Regions from separate parts of the Thioalkalivibrio sp. ALJ2 genome, predicted to be linked through region 4. Evidence: predicted binding sites of a transcription regulator. Region 4 holds the regulator's gene; each other region holds the start of a gene.
What was found. Region 4 encodes sigma-54, which starts transcription at its own class of promoters, with help from an activator protein. Its sites were predicted from a motif close to TGGCANGNTNCNTGCTT; they were not measured.
Positions count from the first base shown of each region.

Region 1: a site for sigma-54 is predicted at 2,519-2,535, ahead of fliL (flagellar basal body-associated protein FliL). Genes of this name have one in related genera too.
Region 2: a site for sigma-54 is predicted at 4,290-4,306, ahead of pepA (flocculation-associated PEP-CTERM protein PepA). Genes of this name have one in related genera too.
Region 3: a site for sigma-54 is predicted at 3,761-3,777, ahead of F468_RS0101825 (TorF family putative porin). Genes of this name have one in related genera too.

Region 1 is NZ_KB899556.1:342,375-347,793, forward strand. It holds gene fliO (flagellar biosynthetic protein FliO) at 1-359, opposite strand, end outside; gene fliN (flagellar motor switch protein FliN) at 363-962, opposite strand; gene fliM (flagellar motor switch protein FliM) at 975-1,949, opposite strand; gene fliL (flagellar basal body-associated protein FliL) at 1,958-2,446, opposite strand; gene F468_RS0108855 (flagellar hook-length control protein FliK) at 2,736-3,821, opposite strand; gene F468_RS0108860 (flagellar export protein FliJ) at 3,886-4,338, opposite strand; gene F468_RS0108865 (FliI/YscN family ATPase) at 4,340-5,419, opposite strand, start outside.
Region 2 is NZ_KB899554.1:49,396-54,814, reverse strand. It holds gene F468_RS0100270 (PilZ domain-containing protein) at 148-741, shown strand; gene F468_RS0100265 (acyl-homoserine-lactone synthase) at 785-1,603, shown strand; gene F468_RS0100260 (PEP-CTERM/exosortase system-associated acyltransferase) at 1,593-2,369, shown strand; gene F468_RS0100255 (ThiF family adenylyltransferase) at 2,369-3,244, shown strand; gene pepA (flocculation-associated PEP-CTERM protein PepA) at 3,367-4,197, opposite strand; gene F468_RS0100245 (class I SAM-dependent methyltransferase) at 4,434-5,102, shown strand; gene prsT (XrtA/PEP-CTERM system TPR-repeat protein PrsT) at 5,193-5,419, opposite strand, start outside.
Region 3 is NZ_KB899554.1:393,970-399,388, reverse strand. It holds gene fetB (iron export ABC transporter permease subunit FetB) at 1-486, opposite strand, end outside; gene F468_RS0101840 (ATP-binding cassette domain-containing protein) at 477-1,097, opposite strand; gene F468_RS0101835 (ammonium transporter) at 1,300-2,553, opposite strand; gene F468_RS0101830 (P-II family nitrogen regulator) at 2,591-2,929, opposite strand; gene F468_RS0101825 (TorF family putative porin) at 2,995-3,708, opposite strand; gene folB (dihydroneopterin aldolase) at 3,963-4,328, opposite strand; gene F468_RS0101815 (amidoligase family protein) at 4,440-5,419, shown strand, end outside.
Region 4 is NZ_KB899554.1:584,032-589,450, forward strand. It holds gene kdsC (3-deoxy-manno-octulosonate-8-phosphatase KdsC) at 1-361, shown strand, start outside; gene lptC (LPS export ABC transporter periplasmic protein LptC) at 358-921, shown strand; gene lptA (lipopolysaccharide transport periplasmic protein LptA) at 914-1,438, shown strand; gene lptB (LPS export ABC transporter ATP-binding protein) at 1,489-2,217, shown strand; gene F468_RS0102735 (RNA polymerase factor sigma-54) at 2,276-3,769, shown strand; gene hpf (ribosome hibernation-promoting factor, HPF/YfiA family) at 3,772-4,110, shown strand; gene F468_RS0102745 (PTS sugar transporter subunit IIA) at 4,115-4,585, shown strand; gene hprK (HPr(Ser) kinase/phosphatase) at 4,653-5,419, shown strand, end outside.

The DNA.
Region 1 (5,419 bases), on a different contig from region 4:
ACGCTGACCGGCTCCCGCAGCGTGTGCAGGGTCCGCATCCCCGAGGGTGCGACCCCGATCAGGACCTGCTCCTCCCCTACCTGGACCAGCATCAGGCGCTCGCGCGTCCCCACCGAGCGCACCGCCACCAGCTCGATGGTCTGCGAACCCCGGCTCAGGCCACCCTGTGTCCGGCGAAGAATCCAGCCCAGAACGACGATCGCGATGATCACGATGACCAGCCCGCCGATCATCTGCGTCAGGTGGGCGGCGGCCGAGATCCCGCCGTTCGCCTCCTCGGCGAGGCCAATCGCAGGCCAGAGCCCCCCTGTGCCGGTCAGTCCGAGGACTGCCAGCCAATGTGCAAATCGTAGTTTCATCAGTTACTTGAGCTTGCGAATGCGTTCACTGGGGCTGATCACGTCAGTCAGCCGTATGCCGAACTTCTCGTTGACCACGACCACCTCGCCATGCGCGATGAGCGTCCCGTTCACGAGCACATCCAACGCCTCCCCCGCGAGTCGGTCGAGCTCCACCACCGACCCCTGGTTCAACTGCAGCAGATTGCGAATGGGGATGCGGCTGCGACCGATCTCCATCGAGATGGTGACCGGCACATCCAGCACCATCTGCAGATTAATGTCCTCGGCCGACATGCCGGCCGACGCCGCCAGTTCCTCCGGCTTGAGCGGTTCGGCCTCCGGATCGGGCTTGTGCTTGCGCTCCCTTTTCTCCGCTCCCATCAGGGGATCGGCCGATTCACTTCCGCTACTGCTGGCCTGGGCCTGATTCAACAGCTCGTCCGGATCGGCGGCCGGCTCACCGTCGGTGTCCTTCTGCTCGGCCAGCGCTGCGGCCCATTCGTCCGCCAGGGCGTCCTGGTCCTCTTCGGATTCCCCTTCGGCTGCCTCCGTGGTCACGTCACTGTCCTCACTGGAAGCCAGGCTCTCGTCGTCTTTCTTGTTGTCTTCGGTGTCTGCCATGGGTGCAGCCCTCTATCGCTTGATAATGCGATCCGTCACCTGGATCGCATTCTTGCCATCGGATACGCCAAACTTCCCACGAAACAGCGGGATATCTTCGACTCTCAAGGTAACGGTCTCGGGGAGATTGATCGGGATGATGTCGCCCGGCTGGATGTCGAGCAGCTCCTGCACCGTCACTTCGGTCTCGGTCAGGGTGGAGCTCACCTCGACTTCCGCGTCCTGAATCTCTTCTTCCAGCGCCTTCATCCAGCGTTGATCCACGTCGGACCGGTCCGATTGCAGCCCGGTATCCAGCTGCTCGCGGATCGGCTCGATCATCGAGTACGGCAAGGTGAAATGCAGATTGCCGCCGCCACCATCGAGCTCGATATGGAACTCGCTGATCACGACGATCTCGGTGGGCGAGACGATATTGGCGAACTGCGGGTTCACCTCCGAGTTCAGGAACTCGAAGCGCAGATCCATCACCGGCTGCCAGGCCTTGACCATGTCCTCGAATGCGCCTTCGAGGATGCCGTGGACCACGCGCATCTCCATCGGCGTGAAATCCCGTCCCTCGATGCGCGTGTGGTAGCGACCGTCGCCACCAAAGAAGTTGTCGACCAGGATGAACACCAGCTTCGGGTCGAACACGAACAGACCAGTCCCGTGCAGCGGATGCGCCCGCACCAGGTTCAGGCTGGTCGGCACGAACAAGGAGTGCATGTACTCCGAGAACTTCGAGACCCGAGTGCCGACCACGGAGAGCTCCGCAGAGCGACGCAGCATATTGAACAGGCGTACCCGGAGGTGTCGTGCAAAGCGCTCGTTGATCATCTCCAGCGTGGGCATCCGCCCACGCACGATCCGATCCTGCGTCGCGAAGTTGAACTCGCGGGCCTCTCCGTCATTCGGAAACGGGTCATCCGTTTCGATATCGCCGTCATCGACCCCATGAAGGAGGGCGTCGATCTCGTCCTGGCTGAGGATGTCCGTTTGCGCCATGGTTCTGCCTACTGCATGACCAGTTCGTTAAAGCGCACCGCTTCCACATCATGTGGTGCGTCCCGCTCCTCAAGGATCTCGGCGATCGCCTCGCGCAGCTCCTCGGCAAGCGATTCCTTCCCGTCACGCGTATTGAGGTCGTCGTAGTGTTTCTCTCCAAGCAGGCCCAGCACATCGTTGCGAACGGCCGGCATATGCCGCTCCAGTGCTTCAATCACCTCGGGGTCGGTTGTCACGACGCTTAGCTCGAGCCGGAGATAGCGAATGCGTCCGGGCCCATCAATGTTCACGGTCATCGGCTCCAGTCCGTGATAGTGGCGCTCGGCAGGGCCTTCTTCACCGGTCTCTTCCTCGCCACCGCCGGACAAGAAAAACCACGCAGCCGCCGCGCCGGCCCCGGCGAACACGAGCACCAGTAAAATGACAATCCAGAGCAGCCCCTTCTTGCCCTTATTGCCGGCGCCTTCTTCACCCAGTTCGACTTCTTTCTCGGCCATTTCCTACCCTCGAGATTCGTGAATCCGTCCATGTTGACGGCACGGGATCGCGCTGACTATTGCCTGAACTCATAGCAAAGGCAGTGCCAAGATTGGTTTACGTAATATTTTCCGACACTTAAGAAGGGGAAAAGAGAACTCTGGAGGGGTGCAACCGGGAAAGAACAAGGGGATCGTCAAGATTCAGCCGCCCCGAACCCGGCAGAAGACGGGATCTTGGCGGCACACAAACCGGGGATGGGAACGACCGGGCGGGTTTACGCACCCGGTCTTTTGCAAACGGACTTACTCAGGCGAAGAGGTCAAGGCGGCGGTTCAGAATCGAAAGGGTGCTACCCGTAGCCTGCTCGCCTTCGGCTTCGGACTCATCGGCCTCGCGCCCGGCCCGCTGCCCGTCAGCCAATTCCTGCTGACCTTCACGCTCTTCGGCCGCCTGATCGGACACGGTCGCATCCTCGAGCGTAAGGCCGCTCTGGGCGAGACTCTCGCGCAGCCGAGGCATCGCCGCCTCCAGAACCTCGCGGGTCACCGGATTTGCACTGATGAACTGGACGGTGGCTCGATCACCGTCCACGTTCAGGCGGACATCGAGTGTCCCCAGCTGCGGCGGGTGCAGCTTGATCTCGGTACGGCCGCCCTGGGCACGCGCCAGCATGCGGATCTGGTCCGTCAGCTCGCGCTCACCACCCGGCTGCAGCAGCCGAGCCAGGTCCAGGCGCAACGAGCTGCGTGAACCCTCGCTGCCTTCCGCAGCCTGTACATGCGCCGGCAGAATGCCGGCCAGAGGTTCCGCGCGTCCCTGCGCCCTTTGCGTATCAGTCCCCTGGGACATCCATTGCGCCAGCAGCTCCAGAACATTCTCGCGCGAAAGGCGGCTGTTCGGACCGAGCAGCTCGGTGCCCGCCCCGCCGCCTGAAGCAGCCGAGCCCTGGCTGGACTCGAGGAACAGCCGCATGACCGCTGCAGGCAACGGCTTGATCTCGCGCGCGCCACCGTTGCCTTCGCCGCGCTCCATACGTGCAACGGTCGGACCAGGGCGATCATCCACTGCCGTCATGAGCGCGGCCAGCGGCAAATCCTTGCCGCCCGATTCCACCTCGACGGCCAGTTCGCCTCCGTCCATCAGGGCTTGCAAGCGGGCCAGCATGCCCTCCAGATCGAGCCCTTCAAGCTCCTCTTCACCCACGCCCAGATCGGCCAGCAGCGCCTCGAGCTGCGGCTGAAGAATATCGAGGAAACCCTCGCCTTCTGCGGTTTTCAGGTCCTTCAACCCTTCGAGGCCTTCGAGCGCCTGAAGGTCCTTGAGGTCACTGCCACCCCCCAACAACTGCAGCAGCGGCATCATCCCCTGACCGGCATTGCCTGTCGCGATCATCAATGGATCCTCTGAGTCATTGCCCGGCTCGTACGCCTTTGATGGGCATTCCTGGTCAGCTCATTCAAGATTCTTGCCAGTCGTTGTTCGTCTCCTGCGTGCGCGTGTGCACCTGCCGTGTCGCCCACATGTCCTGCTCATGCTGGCGACGGCGATCGGCCTCCCGCTCCTGTTCTGCAATGCGGCGCTCCAGGAGCTTTTCCAGGGACATCACCGCCCGGTGGCGGAGCAGCCACTCCTGGCGTGCCTGCTCCGCCTGGGCGCCTGCGGCCTGCGCGCGAAGGTCTTGCTGTTCCAGTGCATGCCGCAGCTGATCCCGCATCCCGGAAAGCCACTTGAGCTGATTCGTGTCATCGGGCAGTGGCGCCCGGAGATACTCGAGCTGATAGCCCTCCAGCTGGGTCCGCTGGGTCTCGACCGCGTCCAGTTGCTGCAACCGCGCCCCCAGTTGACGCGTGGCTTCACTCTCTTCGATGCGTCGCAGACGCAGAAGACGTTCCAAGCGCCGAGAATCCATTTCAGGCGCCCCCGATCAAGGCCAGCAGTTCGTCGCGGGCCTGATCAAACCCAACCGCCTCGTCGCGACCCTGCCCAAGGTAGGCCTCCAGCCGCTCGTGCATCGCCACCGCTTCATCCAGATGCGGATCCGCTCCCCTGCGGTAGGCGCCCACGGCGATCAGGTCGCGGTTGCGCATGTAGGTCGAGGCGAGATCCCGGAATCGCCGGGCCGCCTGCTCGTGCTCCGGCGTGATCAGCGCGCTCATCACTCGCGAGACCGACGCCGACACGTCGATCGCGGGATAGCGTCCGGTCTCCGCGATCTCGCGCGACAGGACCACGTGCCCGTCGAGGATCGCACGCGCCGCATCCACAATCGGGTCGTTCTGGTCATCGCCCTCGGCGAGCACCGTATAGAACGCCGTGATCGAACCACCGCCCACATCCCCGTTGCCGGCCCGCTCCACCAGTTGCGGCAGACGCGCGAACACCGAGGCGGCGTAGCCCTTCGAGGCCGGTGGCTCGCCAATCGCCATCGCGATCTCGCGCGCCCCCTGGGCAAAACGCGTGAGCGAATCCATCAACAGCAGTACATTGAGCCCCCGGTCGCGGAACGACTCCGCCACCGTCGTGGCTACCCAGGCCCCGTGCTGGCGAAGCAGCGGCGACTGGTCGGCGGGCACTGCCACGACCACGGTGCGCTGGCGTGACTCCTCATCCAGGATCTCGTGGATAAATTCATTTACTTCGCGCCCACGCTCACCGATCAGCCCGACCACGATCACATCGGCATCAGTGTTGCGTGTCATCATCCCGAGCAGAACGCTCTTCCCGACACCGGACCCGGCGAACAGGCCCAGCCGCTGCCCACGGCCGACCGACAGCAGGCCGTTGATCGAGCGAATCCCGACATCCAGCGGTTCCCGCACCGGAGCCCGCTGTAGCGGGTTGATCGGCCGCCCCGACAGCGGACTGTGGTCACGCGCGCGCAAGGGCCCTTTGCCATCCAGCGGCTGGCCATTGGCATCGATCACGCGCCCGAGCAGCGCGTCCCCGACCGGGATCTCGCGTTGGATATCGAGTGGTTCGATGCGCGCACC
Region 2 (5,419 bases), 530 kb from region 4:
TGAAGCTGAGTTTTCTAATAAATTTTCGCGGTTTTATAACGGATCAGGGATTTACGTTAACTGGTACGCAGTTTGCTGGGCTTTGTTCGATTAGGCTCGAAACGGCTGCGGCAGGGGGGTGGCCTGGCGGTTGGGAGGGATTCTCAAATGCACGACGATCTGGGCCAGAGAAGTCTCGCGCAGAATCTGGCGGAGTTCTGGCATCCCGCCATGCTCAAGCGGAACTGGAGCGAGCGCCTCGCACTGATGAACGACATCTACCGACAGCTCCATCGGTTCAGTGCCAGTGACGAAGAGTACGAGTCCTGGGCCGGACAGCTGGTGGAGGCCGTAATCGACCGGCTCGGGGAGCCACCGATTACGGATCCGGCTCAGGCCGATCTCTACGCCTGTTCGCCGAACCCGAGGCACTGGTCGGCCGCATTCGCCTGGCGCTACGGCCGCAAGACACCCGGCCGGCCCGAGCAGCGCTGCTGGCCTCGGTATGCGGTCAACCTGCTGACCGAGATCGGCATCCGAAAGGAGTGGCGCAAGTGCCGCCTGATGGATCTTTCGCGGGGTGGCGCGCGGATTGCACTGGTCGGGCAGTACCCGTATTTGCCGCCGGATACCGCCTTGCAGCTAATGCTCCCGACCGCCGGGACCTTCGATGCCGTCGTGGTATCCGATCGCCGAGTGGGTCTGGGCCTGCGTTTTCTCAGGCGCAATGGTCCGGGTCAACGCATCGACACGACGGCTTGAAGGCATGCGCCTCTGGCCGGGGAAATCCGTATTGAATTACGCAATGGAGGACGAACGTTTGTATACCCATGCTGGCGTCGAACCGGGACGCCCCACCTCAGATCGTTGCCTGCCGGATGGGCACTCCCCGTCCTATCAGGTGTATCTCGCCACGGGCGCCCGGGCGCGTCGCATCCACTATCGGATGCGCTACGCGGTGTACTGTCTGGAGACTGGTTTCGAAGCGGCCGAGCGTTACCCGGAAGGTTTCGAGCGCGACATCCACGACGAGCACGCCGCTCATTTTCTGGTGCGGATGGGCGGGCTGTACGACGGCGGGCACTGGGTTGGCGCCATGCGTCTGATCCGGCCGGAGGCGGGTCTCCTCCCGACCATGGCCGCCGGGCATCTGTTTGAGGATGCCTTCGCGACGCCCAGGGTCGAGTCCCCGCGGGTGCTCGAGGTTTCCCGTCTGATTGCTCGTGGTTCACCGGAACGCGGATCGCCGCGTTTGCTGTATCACCTTTGCCAGGCCGCCCAGGCCTATGCCGAAGACCACGGGTATGACTTTCTGCTGTTCATGATTCGACCAGCCCTCGCGCGTCTGCTCCAGCGCCACCATATCCCCATCGAGCTGTGTGGCGAGGCCTGTGATCACCGGGGGCTGCGGCTGCCGTTTCGTGCATTGACTGCCGAGTCCGGCGTGGCGCTGTCCGCCTGGCGCCGCCGGCTGGGGCTGGGCGACGCACCGGTGCGCCCCCACTATGCGCAACTGGCCGGACACCCACCGCTCCCGTACCGCGCGGCGCCGGGGTACAAGCGTTGCTGGCGCCCGCGTGTGTATCACGCCCCAAGGGCTATGGAAGTGCCCTGTGCAGGATGACCCGCTCATCACGGCATTCTGCCGCTATTTTTCTCTGGTGAAGCCGGACAAGGAGCAGCTGGAGGCGGTGTACCGACTGCGCTACGAGGTCTACTGCCGAGAGTTTCGTTACGAGTCTCCGGAGAGCTGCCCGGGCGAGCGCGAGATCGACGAATATGACGCCCAGTCCACGCATTGCCTGCTGGAGCATGTGGTGAGCGGTACCCACGCGGGCTGCGTCCGGGTCGTGCATGTTGACGCGCGTCAGAAGATCCACGAACTCCCGATGGAGCGCCACTGCGATAACTGCTTTTACGAGACCGAATTTCGCCCGGACCGGCTGGAGCGGGACGCGATCTGCGAGGTCTCCCGACTGGCCGTCAATGGCCTGTTCCGGCGACGTCTGGGGGAGTCGGTCACTCCTGTCGGGGACCTTCATCTGCTGAATGTGCCTCTGGAACAGGCGCGTACCTTCCCGCTGCTGGCGTTGAGTCTGTTCATGAGTGCGGTCGCCATGATGGAGATCGAGGGCCGCTCGCATGCCTTCGCCATGATGGAGCCGTCTCTGGCGCGCATCCTGCGTCGCCACGGCCTGAAGGTGAAGCAGATCGGCACGCTTCAGAACTACCATGGTCGCCGCGCGCCGTTTCATATTAGTCTGCTTACAGCCCTGGCCGGGATTCACCGTTCACCGTCGCTGAGCCAGCTGTATGCACACTCCTATGCCAATCTCTCCGACCCCCATCCCTCCGACTCTCTCTGGGACGCGATTGCCAGCGCGGCCTGATGCCTGAATTCGACTATCACGCGGCGTTCCGGCGCACCCATGGCTGGGTGACCTGGCCGGAGATGGAACGCCTGCGCGGTGCGCGGGTGGCGATCGCCGGTCTTGGGGGTGTCGGCGGGAGCCATCTGCTGACGCTCGCCCGCCTGGGGGTGGGGCGCTTTCATATCGCGGATTTCGACTGCTTCGAGCTGCACAACATGAACCGCCAGGCGGGGGCCGGCATGTCCCGTTTGGGCCGACCCAAGGTCGAGGTCCTGCGCGAGATGGCGCTGGACATCAATCCGGAGCTCGAGATCACCACATTCCCGGAGGGGGTGTACCAGCACAATCTGGAGGCCTTCCTGCAGGGTGTGGACCTCTACGTCGACGGGCTCGACTTTTTCGTGTTTCAGGTCCGCCGCGAGGTCTTCGCCGCGTGCGCGGAGCGGGGGATCCCGGCGATCACCGTGGCCCCGCTCGGCATGGGGGCCGCATTGCTCAATTTCCGCCCGGGTGGTCTGTCGTTCGATGACTACTTCGACCTGCGCGATGGATTGCCCGACGAGGAGCTGGCGCTGCGTTTCATGATGGGCCTGGCCCCGTCGATGATGCAGATGGGCTATCTGGCCGATCCTGCCGCCGTCGACCTGAGGGCGCAGCATGGCCCGTCCACCGTGATGGCCTGCGAGCTGTGCGCCGGGGTCATGGGTACCGAGGCCCTGAAGATCCTGCTGGGACGTGGCCGTGTCGTCTGGGCCCCGCGCGGCGTTCACTTCGATGCCTATCGCCAGCGCCTCGCCCGCACCTGGCGCCCCGGTGGCAACCGCAATCCCCTGCAGCGCCTGCTGCTGGCGATCGGACGACGTCGACTCGCACGTCTCCGGGCCCAGGTCTGAACAGCAGCCATCCAGCCTCGCGTTTCGTATGTTCGGACATAAAAAAACCCCTCGTCCGAAGACGAGGGGCCGGGAGAGGCTTTCCACCCAGGGGGGAGCAGAAGGCCCAACCACAAGGGCTGCTAGGCAGCCAGGCCAGTCTCGCGGCGGCGGCGTCGCGTGGCGACGAAGCCGAGCATTACCAGCCCGGTTCCCAGCAGAAGCAGCATGCCCGGCTCGGGTACCCCGAACCACCGGGCGTCGGCCGAGCCGACCACATCAAAGGTAGTGCGCTGATCGACTTCCTCGAAACCCTCGATAAAGTCGAACTGACCCGATACTCGGACATTCATGTAGAACGGGTCCGGACTGGTGAAGAATTGCTTGCCTTCATCCGTCAGCATCCACTCGTTGAAGATGAGCGCGAAGCTGCCGATATCGTCCGAGCCGGGTTCAAAGCGACCCGCGCCCCGCTCGAAGATGTCGGACCAGCCTACGAGGATGTCATCACCCGTGCCGCCAAGGGCCACACCGTCGGCCGCATCGCCCGAGTTAAACCCGAAGGTGGTATCCAGATTCGGATCCAGGTAGAGCGCGATCGAGCCGGTGGTGCCGGTGAACTCGCCCGAACCCGCGTCGAAAGTCCCGGAGGACTCGAACACGGCATACAGGCCATAGAACAGATCACCGTCGTCCCCGCCGGCGCCCAGACGATTGCTGACGCCTGTACCCCCAAGGAAGTACTGACCTACGTTCCAGTAGGCCGCCGCGTCGAAGGAACCGTCGGTATCGAGGGTCAGCAGCTCCTCATACCCGCCGGTAATACGGTCAACCTGACGTTCGCCGACCGCGATCGTCGAGAGATCGAGCTGCGAATCATCAATCGTGAAGACGCCGGCATGTGCGGTGCTCGCAAGCCCCAGACTGGCCACTGCCAGTACCGCCCCCAGCGCTGTTTGCTTGAACCTTTCCATGTTGTAATCCTCCACCAGTTAGCATCAATTTGTTTGGGTTAACGCTTACTTCCACTTCAATTTGCTAGTCGTCCTGTCTTGCGAGTGAAGTAAAGCAGGCTGCGTGCCAAAAGTGTTAACTATCGGATTTTCAAGGCGTTTGTTTTGTTTTTCCTTGGTCCTGGAAAAGGCCTTTGTAAAAAAAACGGACGGCGGAGTTGGGGGCTCGGCCGTTCTTTCCGTGAAGGAGATGTCACATGTCCAAGCGTGCCAAGACCCGCGACGAGATTGCCGAGGCCTACAAGTCGCCACCCTGGTGGTACGACGCGCGGGGGTTTTTCATCCTGACCTTTGCCTACAACAGCACCCTGGGCGCCCAGATCCGTTTTTTTGGCCGCAACATGGGGGCCCGGCATCTGGAGATCGGCTGCGGTACGGGGACGTTGCTGGAGATGGCGATCAAGTGGCGGCGCCGGCGCAAACTGCCGGAGAGCGAAATCGTTGGCGTGGATTACGCCGAATCCATGCTGGCGGGCGCGCGCCACCGCTTCGCAAAGGACGAGCACGTGACTGTCAAACACGCCGACGCCGCGGAGCTGCCGTTCGCCGACGGCGAGTTCGATACGGCCAACATCGCCAACTCGGTACACTGCTTTCCGGATGTGGACGGCGCCATCCACGAGGCCTTTCGGGTGCTCAAGCCGGGGGGCACCCTGGCCGCGAACGTCCTGCTGTATCCGCGCACGCCGCAGCCACTCAAATTGATTGCCGAACGCATCAACCGCTGGGGCATGCGCAAAGGCATCCTGCATACCCCGTACGAGGCCCGCGATATCCTGAGTCGCTTCACCAGCGCCGGGTTCCAGGTGGTCGACTCCTCGATCTCGGGCAATTGCTACAACCTGCTGTTGAAGAAATCGCAGTAGTCCTGGCGCCAGTTTCGACGCTGGCCGGAAAAGCTGAAGCCCACGCGGACGTGGGCTTCAGCTCGGCGCGTCTTTCTCGCTTTTCCGGTTTTACAGCGACTCGTGAAGCGACTGCGCCCGTTCGCGTTCCGGGAAATCTTCGTGGGCCTCCAGCAGCTCCGTCAGCAGGGCGCGCGCCTGTTCGGTTTCGCCGCTGGCCTGGTAGGCCTGTGCCAGATGGAACCCGATATCCGGTGCCTGCGGGCTCATCCGGTAGGCCCGCTGCAGGGTCTCCAGCGCGTTCTCGGTGTCGCCGCCCTCCAGCAAGACCACGCCCA
Region 3 (5,419 bases), 190 kb from region 4:
GATGGTGCGCCGCTCGCGCCAGACGGTCTGGGTCAGGCGGTCCAGCCCCAATGCAATACCGGTCATGGTGTTGCCGAGCAGCATGCCCAAAAGCGGGATCGCGTACTGCGGCTCCCACCAGGGGGTCGGACCGACCATGGTGGTCAGTGCCAGCACCGTGACTGCGAACGCCGAGATGAACATGGTGACGGTGCCGATCCCGTAGCCCCAGAGCCCGGCGAAGCGGCGCTGCTGGCGCGCCATCACCTCGTAGCCGGCCACCGCGAGCATGACCACGGCCATCAGCGCCACCCAGCCAAGCTGGGCGTGGTCGAACAGCGTCTGCAGGATCAGCCCGACCAGCAGCAGCTGGATCACGGTACGCGCCCCGGCGATCAGCAGGCTGCGCCCCAGGCCCATGCGCGCCCAGACGGTCACCCCGGCCAGCGCGACGACCAGCAGCGCCGCCAGACTCAGATCGAATGGGGAAAGCGAGATCAGCTCCATGCGGGGGCCTCCAGCTTGCCGTTGCTGATGGTCAGGATGCGTCCACCGAGGCGCTGGCGTTGCAGCGTGTCATGGCTGACCCAAAGGGCCGCCGCCTCTTCCTCCGCTAGATATGTGCGTACCGCGCGTTCGATGCGCCTAGTGTTTTCCAGATCAAGGTTGGCGGTGGGCTCGTCCAGCAGGAGGACACGCGGCTGGTTCAGCAATGCGCGCAACAGGCCCAGGCGCTGCTTCTCGCCGCTGGAGAGGCGTTCGACCTCCCAGTGCAGGGACTCTTCCGGAAGGGCAACCTGCTCCAGCAGGTGCAGCGCCGTCTCGCGCGAGAAATCGGCGGGTAGATGATCATCCACGCGCTCGTCCCACCAGGCGGTCTCGGCCGGCACATAGGCGACCTGCCGGCGCCATTGCACCGGAGTCATCGAGTCGCGGGGCACACCAGCCAGGCGGACCTCGCCGGTATTCGGATCCAGGTCCGCCAGCGCGCGCAGCAGCAGAGACTTGCCGGAGCCTGAAGCACCGGTAAGCTGCACCAGCTCGCCGGGCTGGAGTTGCAGTTCCAGCGGGCCCAGGTGGGCCGTTTTCAGCTCATGTGCTTCGAACAGGCGATCCATGCTGGCGGTTCCGGTCAGGCGAAAGCGGAATCGTAACCGAACCCGCGGGGCTTCGCGGGGGCAAAAAAAGAGGGCGCCGGGGAGGCGCCCTGAAAGCCAACATCCTTGAGTCCTGGGAGACTGTTGCTGTCGGCGTCGGAGGAGACACTTTGGGGGTTCGACCCGGCCCTCCAGGCCGAACCCCTGCGCGCGTTTCGAATGTTTACTGCTTCCCGGTGAATTCCGGGTAGGCCTCGAGGCCACACTCGGTGATGTCGGCACCGATGTCCTCGTCCTCTTCGCTCAGGCGAATGCCCATCACCGCCTTCAGGATGGCCCAGACGATCAGGGAAGCCGTGAAGACGAAGGCGAAGATGGCGAGCAGGCCCGCGATCTGGCCGAAGAACGTCGCGTCCGGGTTGGACAGCAGCACCGCCATCACACCCCAGATACCGGCGGTACCGTGCGCGGAGATCGCCCCGACCGGGTCGTCGATCTTCAGCTTGTCCAGCGCGACGATCGAGAAGACCACGATCACGCCACCAATGGCACCGATGATCATCGCCAGGAACGGGCTGGGCATCAGCGGCTCGGCGGTGATGGACACCAGGCCCGCGACCGCGCCGTTCAGCGCCATGGTCAGATCGGCCTTGCCGAACACCAGACGAGTGGTGATCAGGGCAGCGATCACACCCCCGGCCGCGGCCAGGTTGGTGTTGGCGAACACGGCGGCCACGGCGTTGGCGGATTCGATGTCCGAGACCTTCAGCTCGGAGCCGCCATTGAAGCCGAACCAGCCCAACCACAGGATCAGCACGCCCAGAGTGGCCAACGGCATGTTGGAGCCCGGGATCGCGTTGATCTGGCCGTCCTTGCCGTACTTGCCCTTGCGCGCCCCAAGGAGCAGCACACCGGCCAGCGCCGCAGCGGCACCCGTGAAGTGGACGATGCCGGAACCGGCGTAGTCGAGGTAGCCGATCTGGTCGAGGAAGCCTTCGCCCCAGCTCCAGAAGCCCTGGATCGGGTAGATGAAGCCGGTCAGCACGACCGCAAAGGCGAGGAAGGCCCACAGCTTCATCCGTTCGGCTACGGCACCCGAGACGATGGACATCGCGGTCGCCACGAACACGACCTGGAAGAAGAAGTCGGCACGATCGGAGTAGTAGATGTCGCCATCACTACCCAGCACGTCACCCACGGCGTTGTCGCCCGTGATCAGGAAGCCCAGGCTCGGGATCACGGAGCTCAGGCCATCGCCGTACATAATGTTGTAGCCGATCAGCATGTACATGATGCTGGCGATCGAATACAGGGCGATATTCTTGGTCGCGATTTCGGCGACACTCTTGGTGCGCACCATCCCGGCCTCGAGCATGGTAAAGCCCGCGGCCATCCACATCACCAGTGCACCGGCCACCAGAAAATAAAAGGTGTCCATCGCATAGGCGAGTTCGACAACTTGTTGTTCAATTTCCATGATTGAAATTCCTCATTCGATGGAAGAGGGAAAACCCTTAAAGGGCTTCCGGGCCGGTCTCGCCCGTGCGAATACGCACGACCTGCTCCACCGGGGTGATAAAGATCTTGCCGTCGCCGATCTTGCCCGTACTGGCAGACTTGGAAATGGCCTCGACCACCTGATCGACCAGGTTTTCGTCGACAGCCACTTCCAGTTTCACCTTGGGCAGAAAATCGACCACGTATTCGGCGCCGCGATAGAGCTCGGTATGGCCGCGCTGACGACCAAAACCCTTTACTTCGGTCATGGTCATTCCTTGCACGCCGATCTCCGAGATCGCCTCGCGGACATCATCAAGCTTGAACGGCTTGATCACGGCGGTAATCATCTTCATGTCGGACTCCTTGAGCGGGGCCGCCTGAGGGCGGACCCGCAGTTACTTGAGTGGAAAAGCCGGGTTTAGAACGTCTTGGTCCAGCCCACCCAGGCGCCAACGTCCTCGTCGGACTCGTCGACGTATTCAAGGTTGAAGCTGAACTCGCCCCAGTCGCCCGCATCGCGGGTGAGGCTCGCGGTGTAGTGGGTGTAGTTGTCGAGATCGGAGTCATCGAAGTTGGTGCGGCCCACGAGGAAGCCAGCGCTATAGACATCCATGAACGGGATATCCAAGCCGGCGTAGTAGTACATATCCTTTTTCTCGAGCGCGGAATCACTGCTGTCGTTCACGACATAGGCCATACCGGTGTACAAACCAACGGGCCCGGTATCGAACGAAACTTCACCGTAGACTTCGCCGAAGTCGGCGCTCAGGGAACCGCTGTCATCGCGCGCATCGGGGTAGGCGTAATACAGATACCCAACATCGTAGCCAAAGCCATTGTCGAACTCGTCGGCAAAGCCGAGATAAAGATCCATTTCGTAGCTGGTGTCGTCGCCAAAGTCGACGTTGGAGAGCCAGGTGCCGACGTAGAAGCCGGATTCGTGCTCATAGTCGATACCGCCCTGAATTGCGGCGCCATCATCGGTTTCGGAAAAGCCGCGGAAGTAGTAGTTGGAAACCGCCCCAATGTTCACGGAAAGCTCCGCGGTGGCAGTAGAGGTAAAGGCCACACCACCGGTGGAGCCGACAGTGACGATGGCGGCGGCCAGCGCGGAACGAGTGAACTTCTTCATATTGTGTTCTCCCAGTTGTGCAATCGAGTGTCGCGTAGTCGACACCCGGTCCTTGCACAGGCCGTGCCATATCGGGAAAACGGAGCCAGATCGGCTTTTCACAACACCTGTTGCAGGTGAACGACGCCAGCACGCACAAAAGCGGTGCGCACTAAAAGTGCACACGCACCATATTGGGTCAAGGAATGATAAATCTGTGACCGGCCGCACGGCCGGGGTCGAGGCGAACTAGGACAGGAACCGACGCAAAGGGATCAGGTAGAGGCTGGCAGGGTGCCGCGTTCGACCACGATGCCGACCTCGGCCACACCGGCGACCGCGCCGGGCTTGCCCAGCTCGATGCGCACCCACGGGGTGCGAAACTCGGCCATCAGGGCCTCCGCGATCTCCTCGGCCAGGGATTCCAGCAGCGCGTGGGGTTCGCGCGTGACGATCGCGCGCACGGCATTGGCCACCGCCTCGTAATCGACCGTGTCCGTGATCTCGCCCGAATGCGCAGCGATGCGCGTGTCGGTAGCTAGCTGGATATCAAAGCGCAGGGGGCGCTGGATGCGCTGCTCCCAATCATAGACGCCGACGACGGCATCAATGCGCAGATCCTTGAGGTAGATTCGATCCATCCCGTACCTTTGCGGTCCGGCCCTGGCGGCCGGCGCCTATCGTACTGGCTTGCCCACAGCAGGTACACCGAACCGGTATCATGGCGCGGCAGCTTCCCAAGGACATTCCTGATGCCCGAGCGCTTTCACGATCTGCCCTGGCCAGACAATCCGGAAGGGTCACCCCGAAAGGTGGGCGTGGAGATCGAGATGGCCGGCGTCTCGCTCGAACGCATGGCCGAGGCCATCCGCGCCGAGTTCGGCGGGCAGGTCCGCTGCGAAAGCCCGTTCGTCGCCCGGGTCTGCGATACGGACCAGGGTGATTTCCAGGTGGAGCTGGATGCCCGGGTACTGAAGGACCGGGCCTATCGCAGCCACCTGCGGCGGCTGGGCATCGAGCTCGACGACACCGACGAGGCGGCGCTCGACCGCTGGCTGGCCGATGCCGCCGGGCGCCTGGTACCGCACGAGATCGTCGCACCACCGATACCGGCCTCGGCGCTTCCCCGGTTGGATCGCGTTCGGGCCGCACTGCAGGAAGACGGTGCCCTTGGGACCGAGCGCTCGCTGCTCTACGCGTTCGGGCTGCAGCTCAATATCGAGGTCCACAGCACCGATGCCGCCTGGATCCTCGATGTCCTGCGGGCCTTCCTGCTGCTGTACGAGATGCTGACGAACGCGGGCGAGATCGACCTGGCCAGACGCCTGTCGCCCTACATCCGCGCATTCCCCGGCACCTTCGTCCGCGAGACCCTGAACCCGGACTTCCAGCCGGACCAGGGGGAACTGATCGACCATTACCTCGCGCACAACACCACGCGTAATCGGCCGCTGGACATGCTGCCGCTGTTTGCCGAACTGGATCAGGAGCGGATCGACGCGGCCCCGGTCGAACATGAGCTGGTCAAGGCCCGGCCCGCGTTCCACTATCGTCTGCCCAACTGCGAGATCGACGATCCCGAATGGAGCCTGGCCCACCCCTTTAACGGCTGGGTCGAAGTGGAACGGCTCGCCGCGGACCGGGAACGCCTGCAGCGGATGAGCCGTGAATACCTGGAACGCCCCACCCAGGCACTGGGTCGCTGGGCCGACGACTGGGCCAGGAAGCTGCG
Region 4 (5,419 bases):
GGTCGCGATCCTGACCGGACGCACTTCCGGGGTGGTCGAGCACCGCATGCGGGACCTCGGTGTGCAGCACCTGCTGCAGGGGCGGCGCGACAAGGGGGCCGCACTGCACGAGTTGCTCGAGCAGACCGGCCATGCGCCCGACGAGGCCGCCTTCGTGGGCGACGACATCGTCGATCTGCCGGCGATGCGCCGTGTGGGGCTCGGCATCGCGGTGGCGGATTCCCACCCGCTGGTGTTGCAGCATGCCGACTGGGTCACGCAGGCCCCCGGCGGGCGCGGCGCGGTGCGCGAGGTCTGCGAGGGTCTGCTGGCGGCCCAGGGGCGGCTGGAGGCCCTGTTCGCGGAGTACGTCGACGGATGAAGTGGGTGGCCGGACCGGTGGCGCTGATCCTGTTGCCAATGGCGGCGCTGGTGGCCGGCGCTGTTGCCAGCGAGCACGAGCCGGAGGGCGAGGTGACGCTGGAGATCGAGGGCTTCACGCTGCACGCGACTGGCGAGGACGGCGAGTTGAGTCACCGCCTGCGCGGGACGCGTCTGCGCGAGTTTGGCCGCGACGGCCCGCAGCTGATCGACGACCCCGACCTGGATATCTTTGACGCTGGCGGCATCGAATGGCACTGGACTGCGCCCGAGGCGCTGCACCGACCGATGGACGAGATCCTGGACCTGATCGGCCCCACGCGGGGGGTGCAGCCCGAGCGTGACGAGCGCGTGCGCACGGTGATTGAATCCGCCGATGTGAAGGTGGCGACCGACACCATGATCGCCACCTCCGATGCCCCGTCGACGCTGGAGCAGCCTGGCCTTTTCCAGCGGGGCACGGGTCTGCGCGTCGACTCGCGAGGGGATACCATAGAGCTGTTCCATGACGTGTACACGCTCTACAGCGAGTCGGGCGAGGAGGAAGCCGCAAATGACTGAACGTGGTGGGTCGTCGCTCGCCCGGGCCGGATGGCCCGTGCTGCTGGGCAGTGCCTTGTTGCTGCTGGCCGCGCCGGTCATTGCCCAGCAGCAGCCCCTGCCGGTGGAGATTACCGCCGATCGTGCGGAGATGGACGACCGGCGGGGCGTAAGCACTTATACCGGTGATGTGGTGGTGATTCGCGGGGACATGACACTGGAGGCCGACAAGGTCTATGTGCGCAGCCGCGACCGACGCCCTTACGAGATGGAGGCCCACGGCGAGCCTGCGCGGCTGGAGTCCCCGGACCCGGAGACGGGCGAGATGCGCATCGCCACCGCGCTGCGCATCGACTACCTGCTGAACGAGGACCGGGTGATCCTGACCGACCAGGCGCATGTGGTCACGGCAGCCGAGGAAGCGCGCGGCAAGCGCATCGTCTACGACCTGGAGACGGATGTGATCGAGGCCGAGCGTGGCGAGGCCGATGACGAGCGTGTACGTATCAGGATCCAGCCCCGCGAAGACGACGAATGAACGAGCTCGACACCAGCGCGCCCGCCGCGGCCGGTGGCGAATCTGCGCCGATGGCCGGCTATCTGACCGGCCGCGAGCTGACCAAGCGCTATGGCAAGCGTACGGTGCTGGATCGTGTCGACGTCGATCTGGCACCAGGGGAGGTCGTGGGCCTGCTGGGACCGAACGGCGCAGGCAAGACCACCTGTTTCTACAGCCTGGTCGGCCTGATCCGGCCCAATCGTGGCCGCATCACGCTGGGTGACCGGGACATCACCCGGGCCCCGATTCATTCGCGGGCCCGAGCCGGGCTGGGCTACCTGCCGCAGGAGGCCTCGATCTTCCGTCGGCTGAGTGTTTGGGACAACCTGCAGGCGGTGCTGGAGCTGCGCTCGGAGCTCGACCGCCACGAGCGACGCCGCATCGGCGATGCCCTGATCGAGGAGTTCCAGCTGGAGACCGTGCGCCACAGCCCTGGGATTGCCCTGTCCGGGGGCGAGCGTCGCCGCGCCGAGATCGCGCGGGCACTGGCCGGTGACCCGCGCTTTATCTGCCTGGACGAACCGTTTGCCGGCGTGGATCCGATTTCCGTGGGTGATATCCAGGCCGTGATTGGGCATCTGGCCCGGCGCGGGATCGGTGTGCTGATTTCCGACCACAACGTGCGCGAGACCCTCGGAATCTGCGACAGGGCCTATATTCTTAGTGAGGGCCGCATCCTGAGCGCCGGGACCCCGCAGGAGCTGCTGGACGACCCCCAGGTGCGCCGCGTGTATCTCGGAGAAAACTTTCGACTGTGAACATTGATCAGTGTTTCCTTAAGATGATCTTGATGGTCACCATGGACCTCAAACCGCGATGCTGAAGCCCGGGCTTAATCTGCAGCTGGGGCAGACGCTGACGATGACCCCGCAGCTGCAACAGGCGATCCGTCTGCTGCAGCTTTCCACGCTGGAGTTGCAGGCGGAGATCCAGCAGGCGCTGGAAAGCAACCCCATGCTCGAGCAGGTGGAGGACGAGGGCGAGGAGGCCCCGCCCGAGCGCCCGGAGGAAGGGGGCGAACGGGTCGACGGGGATCGCATGCAGGCCGACACGGCTGGCGATGACGTGATCCCCGAGGAGTTGAGCACCGACAGTCGCTGGGACGACATCTACGAGCCCGCCCCGAGCCCACGCGGCCTGGACGACCGCGACCCGCTGGAGAATACCTCCGACGGCGAGGACGAGGGCCTGCAGGACCACCTGCTCTGGCAGCTGCATCTGAGCCACCTGACCCCACGAGACCAACGGATCGGGGCGGCGCTGATCGACGCGATCAGCCCGGACGGCTATCTGGACAGTGAACTCGAGGCGCTGGCGGAGATGATCAGCCAGGGCGAAGACGAGCCCGTGGGGGTCGACGAGGTCGAGGCGGTGCTGCACTGGATTCAGCAGTGCGACCCGCTGGGCGTCGGTGCGCGGGACCTGCGCGAGTGCCTGGAGATCCAGCTGCGCCATTTGGCGCCGGATGCCCCGGCGCGTGACGCGGCTCGAGCCATCCTGGAAAACGGCATGGAGAGCCTGGCCAAGCGGGACTACCGAGCCCTGCAGCGCCAGTCCGGCGTGCGCGACCCGGACGAGCTGGCGCGGGCGCTGGACCTGATCCGCACCCTGAATCCGCGGCCCGGTGCCCAGATCAGCGAGTCCACTTCGGAATATGTGGTGCCGGATGTCTATGTCCGCCATGACCGCGATGGCTGGCGCGTGGACTTGAACCCGGAGATTGCGCCGCGCATTCGCATCAACGATCTCTATGCGGGCATGGTGCGGCAGGTCTCCGATGCGCGTGATAGCGCGTTTATGCGCGATCAGTTGCAGGAGGCGCGCTGGTTCCTGAAGAGCCTGCACAGCCGGAACGACACCCTGCTGCGGGTCGCCCAGGCCATCGTCGTGCGCCAGCAGGGGTTTCTCGAGCATGGTGAGGTTGCCATGCAACCGCTGATCCTGCGCGATATCGCCGAGACCCTGGAGATGCACGAATCGACCATCTCGAGGGTGACTACACAGAAATACATGCACACCCCGCGTGGGGTATTCGAGTTCAAGTACTTCTTTTCCAGTCATGTTGGCACAGCCGATGGCGGCGAATGCTCGGCGACCGCGATCCGTGCCATGATTCGGGAATTGATTGGTGGCGAGACCCCGAACAAGCCACTGAGTGATGCAAAACTGGCCCAGATCCTGTCGGATCGGGGCATTAATGTGGCCCGACGCACCGTGGCCAAGTACCGCGAGGCTATGCACATACCGTCTTCCAGCGAACGCCGGCAGATGGCGAGTATGCCCAGTGGAACCAAGCAAAAAGGAGCCTGACCATGCAGATCAACCTGACCGGCCATCACGTCGATATCACCGACGCCCTGCGCGACTACGTGAACGAAAAGTTCGCGAAGCTGGAACGCCACTTCGACAAAGTGATCGACGTGCATGTGGTGCTGACCCACGAGAAAAACCAGAACCTGAACAACAAGGCGGAGGCCAATCTCCAGGTCAGCGGCAATCACATCCACGCCGAAGCCAGTCACGAGGATATGTATGCGGCGATTGATGGCCTGATCGACAAGGTGGATCGTCAGCTGATCAAGCACAAGGAAAAGGTCAAGGACCATCACCGCGCCGAGGGTGCCCAGCGCAACCGCGAACAGGCCCTTTAACGCAATGACCATTGCCGAGCTGATCACCCGCGCCCGTATCCGGCTGGAGCCCGAGTGTTCCAGCCAGAAACGGGCGCTCGAGACCCTGGCCGAGTTGCTGGCCGTCGGCGGCGAGGAGTCCGCCGGCCCGGCCAGCGGGGCCATCTTCGAGGCCCTGTCTGCCCGCGAGAAGCTTGGCTCCACCGGTCTGGGGCATGGCGTGGCCATCCCGCATGGGCGTCTGGCCGAGCTCGATGTCCCCCGGGTCGCGGTCCTGCGGCTGGACCAGGGGGTCGACTTCGACGCCATGGACCACGAACCCGTGGACATCCTGATCGCACTGCTGGTGCCCGAGGCGGCGACCAGCGCGCACCTGGACCTGCTGGCGCAGCTGGCTCGCGGTCTCTCGCAGCCCGACAATATCGCCTCGCTGCGCCGTGCCGGCGACGCGGACGCCCTGGAACGCGAACTGACCCGGGCCTTCGGCGACGCCTGAACATGGCTCTCCCGGCAGTACTTTCTCTCTTACGACGCCCCGTGCCAGCACTGCCGGAGATTCGTGCATGAACGAGGCACTGGGAGAGGGCGGCATCGCGCGCGACATCACCGTAGAGGTCCTGATCCAGGCGATGGGCAATCGCCTGGATCTGCGCTACGTACACGGCGAGCAGGTCGCACCGGATCGCAACCTGGTCGGCGGTGACGGCGACGACCTGCCCCTCGCCGGGCACCTCAACCTGATCCGGCCTAACCGTATCCAGGTGATCGGCGATTTCGAGGCGCGCTATATCGCGCGGCTGAGCGATGATCAGCGCGAGCAACTGATCCTGGAGATGGCCCGCACCGGGACGACCGCGGTGATCTTCGCCGAGGACACCTGCCCGTTCTCGGAGATGCCGGACGTCCCCGATGAGCAGCTGCCGCTGATCTTGTGCTCCTCGACCAGCAGCCACGAGATTATCTCCCTGCTGCGCTATTTCCTGCAGCAGCGGCTGGCCCATTTCGAGGTGCGCCATGGCGTGTTCATGGAGATCCTCGGCATTGGCGTGCTGATCAGCGGGGCCTCCAGCGTGGGCAAGAGCGAGGTGGCGCTCGAGCTGATCTCGCGCGGGCACCGGCTGATCGCCGACGACGCACCGGAGTTTGCCCGCATCGCCCCGGATATCGTGCGCGGACACTGCCCGGCCCTGTTGCAGGACCTGCTCGAGGTGCGCGGGCTGGGGGTGTTGAACGTCCGCGCCATGTACGGGGATTCGGCGATCAAGGGCGGCAAGTATCTGCGGCTGATTATCGACCTGCGCGACCACGGCGAGCCCTCGCCGGTGCCGGA